Regions from separate parts of the Arthrobacter sp. KBS0703 genome, predicted to be linked through region 1. Evidence: riboswitches for the same ligand, from Rfam matches in the RefSeq annotation. Region 1 holds a riboswitch; each other region holds the start of a gene.

Evidence for each region. A riboswitch is a leader RNA that binds a small molecule or an ion and turns the genes downstream of it on or off. The one in region 1 is predicted to bind thiamine pyrophosphate.
Region 2: another riboswitch for thiamine pyrophosphate. It lies ahead of thiC (phosphomethylpyrimidine synthase ThiC); the one in region 1 lies ahead of thiO (glycine oxidase ThiO).
Region 3: another riboswitch for thiamine pyrophosphate. It lies ahead of B1A87_RS05725 (bifunctional hydroxymethylpyrimidine kinase/phosphomethylpyrimidine kinase); the one in region 1 lies ahead of thiO (glycine oxidase ThiO).
Region 4: another riboswitch for thiamine pyrophosphate. It lies ahead of B1A87_RS19745 (ECF transporter S component); the one in region 1 lies ahead of thiO (glycine oxidase ThiO).

The regions. Positions count from the first base shown of each region.
Region 1 covers NZ_MVDG02000001.1:740,167-744,121, reverse strand. Annotated here, with positions in the region: gene B1A87_RS03580 (thiazole synthase) at 1-242, opposite strand, end outside; gene thiS (sulfur carrier protein ThiS) at 248-484, opposite strand; gene thiO (glycine oxidase ThiO) at 481-1,839, opposite strand; TPP riboswitch at 1,832-1,952, opposite strand; gene thiE (thiamine phosphate synthase) at 1,980-2,684, shown strand; gene B1A87_RS03560 (ferritin-like fold-containing protein) at 2,749-3,435, opposite strand; gene B1A87_RS03555 (RNB domain-containing ribonuclease) at 3,477-3,955, shown strand, end outside.
Region 2 covers NZ_MVDG02000001.1:1,097,503-1,101,457, forward strand. Annotated here, with positions in the region: gene B1A87_RS05135 (alpha/beta fold hydrolase) at 1-504, shown strand, start outside; gene thiC (phosphomethylpyrimidine synthase ThiC) at 528-2,345, opposite strand; TPP riboswitch at 2,340-2,447, opposite strand; gene B1A87_RS05145 (amidohydrolase family protein) at 2,577-3,659, shown strand; gene B1A87_RS05150 (VOC family protein) at 3,738-3,955, shown strand, end outside.
Region 3 covers NZ_MVDG02000001.1:1,210,864-1,214,818, reverse strand. Annotated here, with positions in the region: gene rpmA (50S ribosomal protein L27) at 1-61, opposite strand, end outside; gene rplU (50S ribosomal protein L21) at 124-432, opposite strand; gene B1A87_RS05725 (bifunctional hydroxymethylpyrimidine kinase/phosphomethylpyrimidine kinase) at 764-2,383, opposite strand; TPP riboswitch at 2,366-2,463, opposite strand; partial or broken gene B1A87_RS05720 (Rne/Rng family ribonuclease) at 2,580-3,955, opposite strand, start outside.
Region 4 covers NZ_MVDG02000001.1:4,253,556-4,257,510, reverse strand. Annotated here, with positions in the region: gene B1A87_RS19750 (ABC transporter ATP-binding protein) at 1-1,321, opposite strand, end outside; gene B1A87_RS19745 (ECF transporter S component) at 1,321-1,941, opposite strand; TPP riboswitch at 2,012-2,155, opposite strand; gene B1A87_RS19740 (heme-degrading domain-containing protein) at 2,274-2,825, shown strand; gene B1A87_RS19735 (DUF4235 domain-containing protein) at 2,862-3,125, shown strand; gene mnhG (monovalent cation/H(+) antiporter subunit G) at 3,181-3,594, opposite strand; gene B1A87_RS19725 (monovalent cation/H+ antiporter complex subunit F) at 3,584-3,862, opposite strand; gene B1A87_RS19720 (Na+/H+ antiporter subunit E) at 3,859-3,955, opposite strand, start outside.

The DNA.
Region 1 (3,955 bases):
ACGCGGATGTTGTTGTCCAGGAGCAGCTGGAACAGGGATCCCGTTTCGGCGGGCGAGTAGCGCCGCATGGCTACCGTTGTCAGCTCGGTGCCGGAGGCCAGCAGCGCGGCGCCGAGCCCGTCCAGGCTGGGAGCCCCGCCGGTGCCCATGATGAGCCGCGAGGTCAGTTCCACGCCGTCAATGACGAGGCGGTCGGCTGAACCGGTCCCCTGCTGCGCTGCGGCCGCTGTTGTTTCGGTCATCGTCCTCATCCTCCCTGGACTGCTGTGACGAGCTCGATGTCGTCGCCCTCTGCAAGGGCCGTGCTGTGCCACTGGCTCCGGGGCACCACCTCGGAATTGCGTGCCACGGCCACCCCGAGCCGCTGGCCGTCGGCGGCCTGTCCGTCCGCGGCAAGTATGCGCCCCGTGACCTGGCTGACGAGCGTCGTGACGGAGGCGCCGGCGCCCACTGCCTGTTCAATACCGTTCAGTGTGATGTTCATGCTGGTTCCTTGTCCTGGTCAAATGTGACTGTGCCGGATGAATACAGGTCGCCGGCTGAAGATGGGTTGCCGGCGCTGTGTGGCTTGCCGGCGCTCACTGCGGCGGCGCCGGATGCGGACAGCTCCGGGGAGAACCTCCCAGGCCGGAAGGCAGCCCAGCGGCCGTCCTCCACGCCGTCCATCAGCTCGCGGCAGATTGCCGCGGCCGCCGGGGTCAGGAGCACGCCGTGGCGGAAGAACCCGGTGGCGACGATGAGCCCGGCCACCGACCTTCCGGCGCCTGACGGGGCACGGCCTGCCGGGACACGGCCCAGCAACGGCGCGTTGTCCGGTGTTCCCGGCCTCGCCCTGGCTGTGGTTTCAAGGAGCTCAAGTTCCGCCACTGCGGGCACCAGGGACTGCGCATCCCTGAGCAGCTGATAGACCCCGCCCGCGCTGGGTCCGGACAGGTCGTCCTCCCGCTGGGTGGCACCTATCACCACGGTGCCGTCCCGGCGCGGAACCACATACACGGGCACGCCCCGGACCATGCCCCGGACCGTGGCGGTCAGCAGCGGGCGGAGTCGCTCCGGGACCCTGAGCCGGAGAATGTCCCCGTACACGGGCCGCAGCGGAAGCCTGAGGCCCTCCGGCAGCGCGTCCAGCGATCCCGCGGCCAGGCCGTTGGCCACTACCGTCTCGCCGGCCAGGACAGTCCCGCCGCCGGTGAGCCGGACTCCGCAGACCCCCTCGTTGTCCCACAGCAGGCCAGCGGCGTGCTCCCTGACCGCGTATCCCTTCCACGCACCGGCCACCGCGGTCCCGGAACCGGGCGTGTGCTCGGCGAGCGCAGCGGCGAGGCTCTCCACGAGCCGCCGCGGATCCACCTGGTGGTCGGCCGGGATGTCCAGGGCGCACGAGATGCCCGGACTCAGCAGCGGCTCCCGGGACCGTGCCTCCCGGATGGTCAGTGGTTCGACGACGAGCCCGCTGGCCCGCTGGACTTCGCGTAGGTCCATCAGCGCGCGGCGGTCGGCGGGGTCCGCGCCGACGGCGAGGGTCGGCGTCGGGAGGTAACCGGTGTCCCGCCCGCCGTCTGCGAGCGCGGCAGCGAAGGCCGGCCACCGGGCCGAGGAATCGAGCATCAGCTCCAGGAGTTCCTCTTCCTGGTAATGCAGCTCGCTGACCGGTGCCAGCATCCCTGCGGCCGCCCAGCTGGCGCCCGTTCCGGGCGCTTCATCGATGAGGACCACAGAGCGTCCCGAGCGCCTTGCCTCCCAGGCAATCCCGTGGCCCACCACGCCGCCGCCGATGACGGCGACGTCGGCATGCAGAGTTGCTGTGGCAGCGGTGGTCCCGCCGGATCCAGGGTTCATGGAAATCCTTCCCTACGCCGGTACTAACCGGATCAGGTCAAGCGGTCGGCTCTCACGCCCTCTCAGCCCTGCGCCGTTTGTGACAGCTGCAGCGGGCTCCCGCGGTACCTGCCCAGTTTAGAGGAACTAGGCTGGGTGCCATGACCGCGCATGACGTCCACACCACCGCCCGCCTCTACCTCTGCACCGATGCCCGCCAGGAGCGCGGCGACTTCGCCGATTTCGTTGATGCGGCATTCGCCGGCGGGGTGGACATCATCCAGCTGCGCGACAAGACCATTGAGGCCGCCGAGGAACTCGAACTTCTGGACGTCCTGCGCCAGGCAGCCCACCGGCACGGCCGGCTCTGGGCCGTCAACGACCGTGCGGACATCGCATCACTGTCCGGGGCACCGGTGTTCCACATCGGCCAAAAAGACCTGCCGCTCCGTTCGGCGCGCAAGCTCCTGCACGCCGCCACGGTGATCGGGCTGTCCACGCACACCACCGGCCAGGTGGATGCCGCCATCGCCGCCACCCACGGCCGCACCGGGCTGGACTATTTCTGTGTGGGACCCGTGTGGGCCACCCCCACCAAGCCCGGACGTGCCGCCGTCGGCCTTGACCTTGTCCGGTACGCCGACGAGGCCGTCCGCAAGGCGGATGAGGAAAGAGTCGGCGGCCTGCTCCTGCCCTGGTTCGCCATCGGCGGGATCGATCTCACCAACGTGGAGCAGGTCGTGGCGGCGGGCGCCAGCCGGATCGTCGTCGTCCGCGCCATCACCGAGGCGCCCGATCCGGCAGCCGCGGCTGCCGAGCTGCTGTCCGCCCTGGATGCCGCCGACCAGTCGGCCGCTGCGTCGTAGCAGAGGTCGGGTCGCAGCCGGGTACGCCCAGCCGACCCGCAACCTTTACGGGCCGAGCGGGCCGCTATCCGCTCAGGCCAAGCTGCACCATCCGCCGCGAGTGGTTGTCCGCGAGTTCCGCCGTGAGGCTGCGTATCAGCTCCCGCGCCGCGGCATCGTTCGCACCGTCCTCCGCTTCGGTGAGCAACCCGCTCAGGAATGCGTGTTCGTAGCCCACGCGCTGGGCCTGGGTGACGGCCTCGCCCAGGAGCCGGCGGCCCCACAGCGCCAGCCGCGAGGCGAGCCGGGGATCGTCGGCGAGCGCCCCTTTCAGGCGTTCCCGGAGTACGTCCGTGGCTTCCTCCGATGACTGGATCTGCTCGATGACCTCCCGGGTTTCGGCATCCACGTACCGGGCCACCATGCGGTAGAAATCGGCGGAGACCGTGTCCACCACGTAAGCCTTCATCAGGGATTCGTACCAGTCCGCCGGCCGGGTCCGTTCATGGAAGTGATCAACGGCGGCCTGGAACGGGAGCATGGCATCCTCGACGTCCACGCCCATGGCGGCGAGCTTCGCATTCACGATCTCGTAATGCCGGAACTCTATGACGGCGATCCTGCCGAGCACGGCGCGGTCGTGGAGCGTGGGCGAATAGCGGGCATCCGAGGAGAGCCGTTCGAACGCGGAAAGCTCGCCGTAGGCCATGACGCCGAACAGATCTGCCACGAAGCGGTCGTACCGAGCGGTGTCAGCCGAGGATGTGCCCATAATCCAAGACTAACGGCGCAATTCGGGCTAACCTGATTTTCGTGTCACATCATCGCCTGTCCCCCAGCGTCCATGAGCAGACCAACGCGCTTGCGGACGCCCTGAGCGCGCTCCGAACGGAGCTGGAACTGCCCGGCGAATTCCCGGAGGACGTGCTCAAAGAAGCGGAAGCGGCCGTGGCGGAACGGGAGCTGCCGGAGCTTGATCTGACCGCCGTCGAATTCCTGACGATAGATCCGCCGTCGTCCACCGACCTGGACCAGGCGCTCTTCATCGAACGGTCCGGGGCTGGTTACCGGATTCTCTATGCCATCGCGGACGTGCCGTCCTTCGTGGCCCCGGGCGGCGCCCTCGACGCCGAAACCCGCCGCCGCGGACAGACCTTCTACGCCCCCGACGGCCGCATTCCACTGCACCCGGAGGTCATCAGCGAGAATGCCGGCAGCCTGCTCGCCGGGCAGCTGTGTTCGGCGTTCGTGTGGGAGTTCGAGCTCGATGCCGCCGCCGAAGTGACGTCCGT
Region 2 (3,955 bases), 360 kb from region 1:
TCCCAGGGCGCCATTTCGGCGATGATGGCTGCCATCGAACGCCCGGACCTCGTGTTCTCGCTGACACTGGTGGAGCCGGCCTGCCTGTCGCTGACTGCCGAGCTGCCGGCCACGGCCGCCCACCGGGCGCTCATGGAGCCCCTGTTCGACGTCCGGCACCAGCTGGGTGACGACGACTACGAGCGGGAGTTCGTCCGGCGGGCCTTTGCCGCTGACGCGCCCGGCCCTAGCACTCCCGAGGCCAGGCGGGCGGCCAGGCGGCTGCGATTGCAGGCGCCGCCGTGGCAGGCTCCGCTGCAGATCGTGCCGGGCGTCCCCACCCTCGTGCTGACCGGCGGGTGGGAGCCCCTGTACGAGGAAATCGCCGGCTACCTGAGGGAGACCGGCGCCCTGCACCGCACTGCTGCGGGAGGGCACCGGCCCCAGGACTCGCCCGAGGGCGACCGTTTCATCCGGTCCTTTATCGCCGAGGTCAGCCGGCGGCAGCAGCCGCAGGCGTCCTGACCCCGGCTGCTACCTGCCGGCTGCTACTGGTCGGCCGTTTCGGGAACCCGCAGCTCCGGCAGGTAGACCTTGCCGCCGGCGGCCAGGAACTCCTGGCTCTTCTCGCGCATTCCTTCGGCCATCTCGACCAGGGCCGCCTGCGACTCTGCCGAGCCGTATTCGTCCCGGATGTCCTGGCTGATGCGCATGGAGCAGAACTTCGGACCGCACATGGAGCAGAAGTGCGCGGTCTTGGCCGGCTCCGCAGGCAGCGTCTCGTCGTGGAACGCCTCGGCCGTGACGGGATCAAGGGACAGCGCAAACTGATCCCGCCAGCGGAACTCGAAGCGCGCCTTGGACAGGGCGTCATCCCGCTCGTGGGCGCCCGGGTGTCCCTTGGCGAGGTCCGCCGCGTGGGCCGCGATCTTGTAGGTGATCACGCCCGTCTTCACGTCGTCCTTGTTCGGCAGCCCCAGGTGCTCCTTCGGCGTCACGTAGCAGAGCATGGCCGTGCCGTAGCGGGCGATCTCGGTGGCGCCGATGGCGGACGTGATGTGGTCGTAGCCCGGGGCTATGTCGGTGACCAGGGGCCCGAGGGTGTAGAACGGGGCTCCCTTGCACAGCTCCTGCTGGCGTTCCACGTTTTCCCGGACCAGGTGGAACGGGACGTGGCCCGGCCCTTCCACCATGACCTGGACGTCGAATTCCCAGGCGCGCTGGGTCAGCTCGGCCAGGGTGTCGAGTTCGGCGAACTGGGCGGCGTCGTTGGCGTCCGCCGTCGCGCCGGGCCGCAGGCCGTCTCCCAGCGAGAAGGCGACGTCGTACTTTGCGAAGATCTCGCACAGTTCGTCGAAGTGCGTGTAGAGGAAGTTTTCCTGGTGGTGGGCGAGGCACCAGCCGGCCATGATGGCGCCGCCGCGGGACACGATTCCGGTGACCCGCTTGACTGTGAGGGGAACGTAGCGCAGCAGCACGCCGGCGTGGATGGTCATGTAGTCCACACCCTGCTCGCACTGCTCGATGACGGTGTCCCGGAAGATCTCCCACGTCAGTGCGTTGGCTTCGCCGTTGACCTTTTCCAGTGCCTGGTAGATGGGCACGGTGCCGATCGGCACGGGGGAGTTGCGGATCAGCCATTCCCGCGTGGTGTGGATGTCATCCCCGGTGGAGAGGTCCATGACGGTGTCGGCGCCCCACTGGGTGGCCCACTGGAGCTTGTCCACCTCTTCGGCAATGGAGCTGGTCACGGCCGAGTTGCCGATGTTGGCGTTGATCTTCACCAGGAAGGCCTTGCCGATGATCATCGGCTCCGATTCCGGGTGGTTGATGTTGTTCGGGATGATGGCGCGCCCGGCCGCCACTTCGCTGCGCACCAGTTCAACATCGCAGTTCTCCCGCAGGGCGACGAAGCGCATCTCCGGAGTCACCACGCCCTGCCGGGCGTAGTGCATCTGCGTCACCGTCTTACCGCCGACGGCGCGGCGGGGCACCGGCTGCGCTCCCTTCCACTCCGCGGAAGCTGCGCCGCGGCGCACGGCTGACCGGCCGTCGTCGAGCAGGTTCCGCTCCCGGCCGCCGTACGGCTCCGTATCCCCGCGGGCCTCAATCCACTCCGCGCGGAACGGCGCCAGGCCCACCACCGGGTCGCTGCCGGGTCCGGCCGTCCGGTAGACGCGCAGCGGCTCGTTCTGTTCCCCGTTGGGTGAGGGCTCCAGGGCGATCTCCGTTACCGGAACCCGCAGGCCGTCCCCCTCCAGGTAGGCCAGGGAATGGGACTTCAGCGACTGGGTGGTCGCCTGGCCGGTTTCAGCTTCGGCTGCCTCATTTTGGGCAGGGATCAGCTGTGTTTTCTGGGTGTTCATTTACTGCTCACTTCCTTCGCCGGCATTACCCGGACAGGTTCAACGGTCGCAGGCTGCGCTAGCCCGATCTCAGCCCCTGCAGGGGCACCCGTGTGGTCGTAGACGAAGCTACCACAGGGCAGCGGGCCGCCGCCCATCCATGCCCGGTGTGACTGCAGGTGTGACAGGGCGTGCGGCCACGGGCGGGACGGCGCCCCTGGCCAGGGCCGGCCGGCGGATTAGGCTGGAGTCATGGCGCGCATCATTGAATTCAGCGGAACCGTGCTTACCGGCCCGGACCGGGAGCGGCACGGACTCTGGGCCGTGGACGGCTGGCTGACCTTCCAGCGGCCGACTGAAAGTCCGGACGTTGTGCTGGACGGCTGGGTACTGCCGGGTTTCGTGGACGCGCACTGCCACATCGGGCTGGGCCCCGGCGGCGCCGTGGACGACGACGTGGCGCACGGCCAGGCGATGACGGACCGGAATGCCGGGACGCTGCTGGTCCGGGACGCGGGCGCAGCCAGCGACACCCGGTGGCTGCAGCAATCGCCGGATGCGCCGAGGATCATCAGGGCCGGGCGGCACATCGCCAGGACACGGCGCTACCTGCGGAACTTCGCCGTCGAGGTCGAACCGGAGGATCTGGTGGAGGCGGTCCGGAAGCAGGCGCGTGCCGGGGACGGCTGGGTCAAGCTGGTGGGGGACTGGATCGACCGCGACGCCGGCGACCTCGCGCCGTCGTTTCCGGCCGCGGCGGTACGGGACGCCGTCAGCGCCGCCCACGATGAAGGCGCCAGGGTCACTGCGCACTGCTTCGGAGAAGACACCCTGGATGACATGCTCGACGCCGGAATCGACTGCGTCGAACACGCCACAGGGCTATTGCCGCGGCACATTCCCCGCTTCGTGGAACAGCAGGTGCCGATCGTTCCGACGCTCATCAACATCGCCACGTTTCCGGACATCGCCGACCAAGCCGAAGCCAAGTTCCCGCGCTATGCGGCCCACATGCGCGGGCTGTGGGAGCGCCGGAATGAGCGCGTCCTGGAAGCCTACGAGGCCACGGTGCGGGTTTTCGCCGGAACGGACGCGGGCAGTGTGATCCGGCACGGCCGGATCGCCGACGAGATTCTGGCACTCCACGCAGCCGGCCTTCCGGCGGCTGCAGCCCTGGACGCCGCCTGCTGGGGCGCCCGCCGGTGGCTGGGGGCCGACGGCCTGGCCGAGGGGGCCAGCGCCGACGTGGTCCTGTGCTCGGAGGATCCCCGCGCGGATCCGGAAACGATCCGCGATCTGAAAGGCGTGGTTCTGCGGGGGAAGATCGTCCGTTAGGAATAAATTGAAGCTTCAAGTAATTTAGAGATGTAGGGACCACCGAAATCCGGTGGCCGGGGAGTCAGGGAGCACTCAATGACAACAGCATCCAGCAACCAGGATCTTCTTCCTGCCGATCTCACCATGGGCACCGTCATGCTCAAGGTGGGGGACATGAGCCTCATGACCGACTACTACCAGCGGGCCCTCGGCCTCGACGTCGTGGCAGAGCAGGACGGCGGCCTCTACCTCGGGCGGCTGCAGACGCCGCTGGTCCACCTGGCCCCCGCGCCCGGACTGAACGTCCCCGGCCG
Region 3 (3,955 bases), 470 kb from region 1:
GGTACTGGGCGTTGGAGTCACGACCGTTGCGAGTGGAGCTCGCGCCTTTTTTATGTGCCATTTGGAATGCCTGCCTTTAAATTCTGGGGAATCTGCTGAAAACCTGAACCGTAACCGGTGGGGTTACTTGATTCCGGTGATCTTGACCTTGGTCAGTTCCTGACGGTGACCCTGGCGCTTCTTGTAACCGGTCTTGTTCTTGAACTTCTGGATGACGATCTTCGGACCACGAAGGTCCTGAAGGATCTCAGCCGTAACAGTTACCTTGGCCAGGTCCGCAGCTGCGGAGGTGACCTTCTCACCGTCCACCAGGAGCAGTGCGGGCAGCTCAATGGTGCTGCCAGCTCCACCGGCGACGCGGTTCAGGGTAACGAAGTCTCCAACGGAAACCTTCTCTTGGCGGCCGCCTGCGCGGACAATCGCGTACACCACTTGGGAACTCACTTCTCTCGACGTTTATTACTAAATTTGCGTGCGGAATCCGGGTCCAATTGTTTGGCCTGGCTCTCGCTGTGCCTCAACGCCGTGGGTTCCCCGGGGGAACCCGTGAGCTAACCCAAGAACTATTCCGATTGGATGGTTCCCGGGGTCATAACCCAAGTGTTGGCGTAAGCACCGAAGATCTAGAATACGCTAATTTTGCCTTCGGCCGCAAATGAGGCTGGTTTCGGCGGGTTGTCCGTGATAGGCGCCACAAGGGCTTCCGCACCGACTTGCCGTTACCGTGCGCGACTATCTTACCGGGTCTGGCCCCCGATTCCGGTCAGCTGTGGTGGCGCGGCGCGTCGAAGAATTCCACCTCGTAGCGGCAGGACTGCCGGAAGGCGGTCACCATGGCCTCCCGCTCGGCCGGCGACGCGGCGAGTCCCGCCGCGTCAGTGATGCCGATGGCCTTCCTCGTGGCGGCGGCGAAGTCCTCGTCGGCGTAAGTCCGCAGCCAATCGGCGTACGGGTGGGCCGCAGGCGCCCCGGCCGCAACGAATTGCGCGTGCAGGGCCTCCCCGGCGTCGGCGTACAGCCAGAAGCACGGCAGGACCGCGGCCACCAGGACTGAATAGCTGCCGGACACCGACGCGGCCAGCAGATGGTCCACGTAGGCCTTGGTGACGGGCCCCAGTTCCGCCTGCATCGTCCTGGTGCTCAGCCAGCTGCGGTGCAGCTCCGATTCGACTTCGAGGCACTGCTGCGCCGACCGGGCCCAGAACAGCTGTTCGGATTCGGTGGGGGCAAGGGCACTGGCCCGTGCCAGGACGCGCGAGTACCCGTTGAGGTAGATGGCGTCCTGGGCAAGGTAATAGGCGAATTGCTTCTCCGGAAGCGTGCCGTCCGTCAGCGCTTTGATGAATCCCAGGCCAAAGATCGCTTCGAGATCGGCAGCGGCTTCTGCGCGCAGTAGCTCGGCGAAGTCGCCTTCCCGCCGCGGCGGTCCGGCCGGCGCCGGGGCGCCAGGCGTCAAGTCACCGGAGGGCAGGTTCGCGGACGGCAGGTGGTGGAAGTGGTTCACCGGTCCGTTGCCGCTGCCCACCTCCAGCTGGTCGGAGGTGCGGAGCGCCTCGGCAAGCCACGGTTTGACGGCGCGCAGGGATGCTTCCCAGTCCCCCAGCCTCGCCTGGACCGTTGCCATGGCGGACGACAGCGAACATCCGGTGCCGTGGCTGTTGCGCGTTTGGATCCGCTGGCCGTCCACCACCACGACGTCGGCGGACAGCAGGCCCCGGGTGTTGATCAGGGCATCCGGGCAGTCATCGCCGTCGAGGTGGCCGCCTTTGACCAGCACGGTGGCCCCGGTTCCGGCTGCAAGCCGCCTGCCCTGCTCCAGCGCCTCGGACCAGCTCGCAGCCTCGGGCTCGCCGAGCAGCATGCCCAGCTCCACGAGATTGGGGGTGATGAGGTCAGCCAGCGGGAGGAGCGCGCGGAGGGCCGCCTCGGCGGACGCCTGAAGCAGCCGGTCGCCGCTCGTCGCCACCATGACGGGATCAAGAACAACGACGCCGGGACGGACCTTCTCCAGCCAGCTGCGGACCGCGGTGATCACCTGCTCGTCACCGAGCATTCCGATTTTCACGGCGTCAACACTGATGTCGTCGCTGACGGCGTTCAGCTGCGCGGTGAGGAACGGCGCGGGCGGAACGTGCACGCCGCTCACCCCCCTGGTGTTCTGGGCGGTCAGCGCCGTGATGGCGGCCATTCCGTAGCCGCCGCTGGCTGCGATGCTTTTCAGGTCCGCCTGGATACCGGCGCCGCCCGACGGATCCGAGCCGGCGATGGCAAGGACACGCGGAATGGTCCGGGACGTAGCGACGGTCGTGTCGACGTCGCTGACGGCGGAACCGGGAGCGGCCGCAGGCGCGGGCAGGACAGATGCTGTAGACAAACGAGACATCCCTTCGCCGGTGCTGACCGGACAGGTTCAACGGGTTTGGATCTCAGCCGGCACCTGGCGCGGCACCCCGTGTCAGTCCCCCAGCCTAGCGGCTAACTCCGCCGCCGGCACTGCGTTGCGGATTACGACCAACGGCGTTAACCAGCGGAAGCCGGTGCTGCAACTGCAGCACCGGCCTCCGTCATGACGGGTCAGCTCAGAGTTCTGAGGCGGGTACGCCTACTCCGAGAATGATCGGTTCGTTCGCCGGCTTGGCGGCCGCCGCTGATTCCGCTTCAGGAGCCTTGGCCTCGTGTGAGTGCCCGGTGGCTGCTGCCGGAGCCGTCTCGTGGTGCTCCACCGACGTCTCGTTCGCTGCGCCCTGGGCACGGCTGGCGCTGCGGTTGCGGCGCGGGCGGCGGGCCCGGGGCTGCAGGGCGGAGTGGTCCTCATAGCGGTCACCGTCAGAACCCGGGGCTCCCGTGGCGGGACGTGCCGTTGCCGCAGCAGGGGCAGCAGCTGCGCGTTCAGCAGCTGCCGGTGCTGCGGCGGCCGGGGCGTTTCCCCCAGCGGAGGGCGCCGGCTCGCCGAGGTGGGCGAAGGCCTTCTCCAGCCGGTCCAGGGTCAGTGCCGGGGATTCCTTGGCGTGTTCGTCAGCGTGCTCAACAAACGGCAGCACCACTTTCTCGCCGCCCAAAGGTCAGCACGGCACCCGGGCGGCCCGAAACGCTTTCCGTCTCGGGGGCGCGGTGCACGACCGGGCTTTCCGGGGCGGCCGCGGCGGGCACGTCCGGACGGGCGGCGTCGCCGGTGGCGCTGTGGGCGGCATCCTCATGCAGGTGCGCGGCGTGGGCTGCGGCTGCAATGTTGGCCAGTGCTGCCCGGGTGGCTTCGGCCTTGGCGTGGCGCTCCGCGTCGGTGGGCTCCGGGTGGGCAGCGGCCGAAGCCGCCGGGGCGCCGTCAGTCGCAACCTGCCCGCCCTTGCCGCGGCGGCGGCTCTTGCGCTCGGTGCGGGCGACGGGCTGGCTCTCGGTCCGCGGGACATGGTGCTCAGCGGCCACGATGTGTATAAGAGACAGGCGGTGCTCGACGGGCTCGTCGTGGGTGACGATGCCGCGGCCGGCGCACGTCTCGCACTGCTCGCCGAAGACTTCCAGCAGACCGGTGCCCATGCGCTTGCGGGTCATCTGTACCAGTCCCAGGGAGGTCACTTCGGCCACCTGGTGCTTGGTGCGGTCACGGCCCAAGCATTCCACCATGCGGCGCAGGACCAGATCGCGGTTGGATTCGAGCACCATGTCGATGAAGTCGATGACGATGATGCCGCCGATGTCGCGCAGGCGCAGCTGGCGAACCACTTCCTCGGCGGCTTCCAGGTTGTTCTTGGTGACGGTCTCCTCGAGGTTGCCGCCGCTGCCGGTGAACTTGCCGGTGTTAACGTCCACCACGGTCATGGCCTCGGTGCGGTCAATCACCAGCGAGCCGCCGGAGGGCAGGAACACCTTGCGGTCCAGGGCCTTGTGGATCTGCTCGTCGATCCGCCAGGCCGCGAAGATATCGGTGTCCTTGGTCCACTTCTCCAGGCGGCCCACC
Region 4 (3,955 bases), 3.5 Mb from region 1:
GCTCGTCCACGCGTTCCTCGCCGTGGCCCAGGTGCTTGGGGCCGAACTGGAGCTCGTCCAGGACCCGGCCCGTGACGAACTGGTGCTCGGGTTCCTGGAACACCGTTCCAATCCTGGCGATCAGCTGCTCCGCCTTCCATTTGTAGGGGTCGATCCCGGCGCCGCGGCTCAGTTCCACTGCGGCGGACACCGTGCCGGCCACGGGCGGAAGCAGTCCGGCGAGGGTCAGCGCGAACGTGGACTTGCCGACGCCGTTTGGTCCGGTGACGGTCAGCGCCTCACCGGCGCGGACCTGTGCCGCGACGTCCCGCAGGACGGGAACGGGCGGGACGGACTTGAAGCCGCGGCGGCGGGGACGTTCGCGCGAAACCGCCAGGTCCTCGGCGGCGAGGAGCAGCTGGCCGGAGGCAACGGCCAGCTCCCCCGGCATGTTGGCGGCAGCAAGGCCCGCGGCTGCTGCAGTGCCGCCAAACGTCCGCCGCCGCGTGGCCGGAACGTAGCCCGGCACCCAGACCCCGGCGGCGGTGAGCATGCCGCGTGCCTGTTCCAGGACCTGGTCCGGGGGGCCGTCGATCAGCACGGCCGGCCGCGTGGCGGACCCCGGCTGCAGGACCACGATCCTGTCCACGAGGTCCTTCCACACCGCCACCCGGTGCTCCACGACCACAAGCGTGGCGCCCGTCTTGTCGAGGCAGCGCCCCACGGAGTCCCGGACTTCCAGCACACCGGCCGGGTCAAGATTGGCCGTGGGCTCGTCCAGCAGGATCAGCCCGGGACGCATCGCCAGGATGCCGGCCAGCGCAAGGCGCTGTTTCTGCCCGCCGGACAGCGCCGACGTCGGATGGTTCAGCGGCAGGTGCACCAGCCCGACGTCGTCCAGCGCCTCGTGCACGCGCGCCCAGATCGCGTCGCGGGGAACCGAGAGGTTCTCCGCGCCGAACGCGACGTCGTCGCCGAGGCGGGAGAGCACCACCTGGGTTTCGGGGTCCTGCTGCATGAGGCCGGCGCGGCCCCGCCGGGTGTGCGGCGGCTCGCCGTCGATCAGGAGGCTGCCGGATTCGTCCGCGTCGTCGCTGTCTGGGGTGCCGCCGTCGGCTGCTGTCACGTTTCCGGAGGTACTGTCGCCGAGCACGCCGGCGAGGGCGTGGAGCAGCGTGGATTTGCCGGCGCCGGAGGGGCCCAGGAGCAGGACGCGCTCCCCGGGACGGATGTCCAGGTCCAGCCCGTGGACTGCCGGCCTGATTCGTCCGGCGTGGCGCCAGCCCCAGCCGCGGGCGGTGACCGCGGCGGGGCGGACACCGCCGTCGTGAGGTGTGGGCATCAGGAGAAGACGGGCTCCGTGGCTGCCTTGCGGGACGCGAACGAGCTCAGCACGCCGGTTTTGGCCAGGGCGCGGGTGGCGATCCAGGACAGGGCGCCGGCAATGATCGCGCCGGAGATGGAGGTGAAGATGATGTACGCGAGCTTGTCCCCTGCCGTGTAGGCGATGTTCCAGCCCCACGGGAGGAACGAATCGTTCAGGCCGCAGAACAGGCCGGCGCCGGCTCCTGCCAGCAGCGACCCGGGCAGGTTGAATTTCTTGTACATGAAGGCGGCGAACACCAGCTCAGCGCCGAGGCCCTGCAGGACACCCGAGATGAGCACCGTGGTGCCGTACTGGGATCCCATGATCAGTTCACCGGTGGCGGCAACGGTCTCGCAGAACAGCGCCGCGCCCGGCTTGCGGATGATGAGCATGCCGAGCACGGCCGGGATCATCCAGCCGCCGGCGTAGAGCCCGGAAAGGGGCGGGTAGACCGCGTTGACCGGAGCGGAAATGAGGTTGGCGCCCTGGGACCAGGCCCAGAAGATCACGCCGCCGGCAACGGCGATCAGTGCCGCCACCACGATGTCCGTCACGCGCCAGTTGTAACCGGTCTTCTTGATTGCTGCAGTTGTCATAATGTCCTCCTGAGGAACAGGAGGGGAAAGCGCTCCCCGGCTGCGGGTGGTTGGGCCGCCAGCTGCCGGACACTTTGAGAACTCGACTCCCTTGCGCCGGTACTAGCCGGATCAGGTTCGAGGGTCTGCGGCTGTCCGCACTCTCAGCGCCCATCCGCGGTTCGGCTGGCAGTTGCCAGTGATCCCCGACGGTGGCGCTCCCCTGTCGTAATAAATCTGCCCTTGTGGGCTGATCCAGTTTACACCGGGACGGCCCCGGAAGACCGGGGGCAGGTGTCACAATCCGGGAGTTTCCGCGCCTGCCGGTTACCGGTCCGGAGTACATTGGGGCCATGACACAACAGGACTCCGTCATTGGCGCAGCGACCGGCTTCGACCCCGACTCCCCCGACGAACAGCCCGCAGGTTCCCTGGAGGCGCTGATCGCCGAGATCGAGGCGCAGATCGCCGCGCTGCAGTTTCCCGCCTTCAGCAAGGACGACGCCCTCAACCTGGGCCTCCTGCTGGTTGAACTCGGCAAGAAGGGCAACCTGCCCATCGCCATCGACATCACCAAGGGCGAACAGGTCCTGTTCCACGTGGCGCTCGAAGGCGCCACGCCGGACAACGAGGGCTGGGTCAAGGCCAAGCAGCGGACGGCGGCACGCTACGAGGAACCGTCGCTGCTGGTGGGCCTGCGCGGCAGGGTGGGCGGCAGCCGGATCGAGGACAACGCCTGGTTCGACCAGTCCACCTATGCGGCCCACGGCGGCGCCTTCCCCGTCTATGTGCGCGACGTCGGCGCGGTCGCCATTGTCACGGTGTCCGGGCTGCCGCAGAAGGCCGACCACGATCTGGTGGTTCAGGCGCTGACGGAAATCCACCAGTCCATGCGGCTAGGCTAGGGGAAGTCCAGAATTCAAGACGCTAGGAGTCCCTGAATGAATTTCTTCATCAAGCTGCTTGGTACGGGCGTCAGCCTGCTGGCCGGGTTCGCCGGCACCAAGGCCGTGGATACCATCTGGGAAAAGACCACCGGCCGGAAGCCGCCGAAGGGCGGCAAGGACGACGTCCCCACCACGCTGCGTTCGGCGCTGACGTTCGCGCTCATTTCCGCATCCGTGAGCGCCGTCATCCAGGTGCTGGCCAACCGCGGCACGCAGCGGGCCATCACCCGCTTCGCCAAGAGCCAGGACATCGTCTAGCCCACGCTGGTTGAGCCGGCCGCTGGTTGAACCTGCCGGAACCCGCGGGCCGCGCTCAATCGGCGGTGCGGTTCCCGCCGTCGCGCTTCGCGTCCTTGGCCGCCTGGGCGGCCTTCAGCACCACGGCTTCCAGCTCATCGCTGCTGAGCAGCTCCCTGTGGAGGTGCTTGGTGCGGTAGCCGGCCCGGCCCACCATGTGGGCGGAAACCGGCACCGTCAGCAGCTGGAAGATCCACGCCACCAGCAGCACCGGCCACACCCACCAGGTGCGCAGCTGCAGCCCCACCGCGGCCAGCAGCAGGAACAGCCCCAGCACCTGCGGCTTGGTGGCCGAGTGCATGCGGCTCATGAGGTCGGGGAAGCGCAGCAGGCCAATGGCTGCGGCCAGGGACATCACTGCCCCCACGATCATGAAGACGGCCGAAACCGCGTCGATCACAGTGTCCACGGTGCTGGCCTCAGGATTCATTGGTCTGCTCCCGCCGGTCGGCCACGAACCGGGCCACCGTGACCGAACCGATGAAGCCGATGATGGACACGGCCACGAGCAGCATCAGGTTGTTGAGGTGCCTGTTCACGGCCATGTCGATGCACAGCGCCGCTCCGAGAATGGCCAGCAGCACGTCGGCCGCCAGCACCCGGTCCAGCAGGGAGGGGCCGCGGGCGATGCGCACGATTGCGCCTGCCGCGGCGAGGGACAGGACCACTGCCGTGACGGTCAGGACCAGCTCCATCATGCGCCAACCTCCTGGTTCAGGGCGGCAAGTTCTTCTTTGGATCCCATGACCCGGATGAGCCCTGCCTCGGTGTCCCGGACCTCCTTGCGGAGC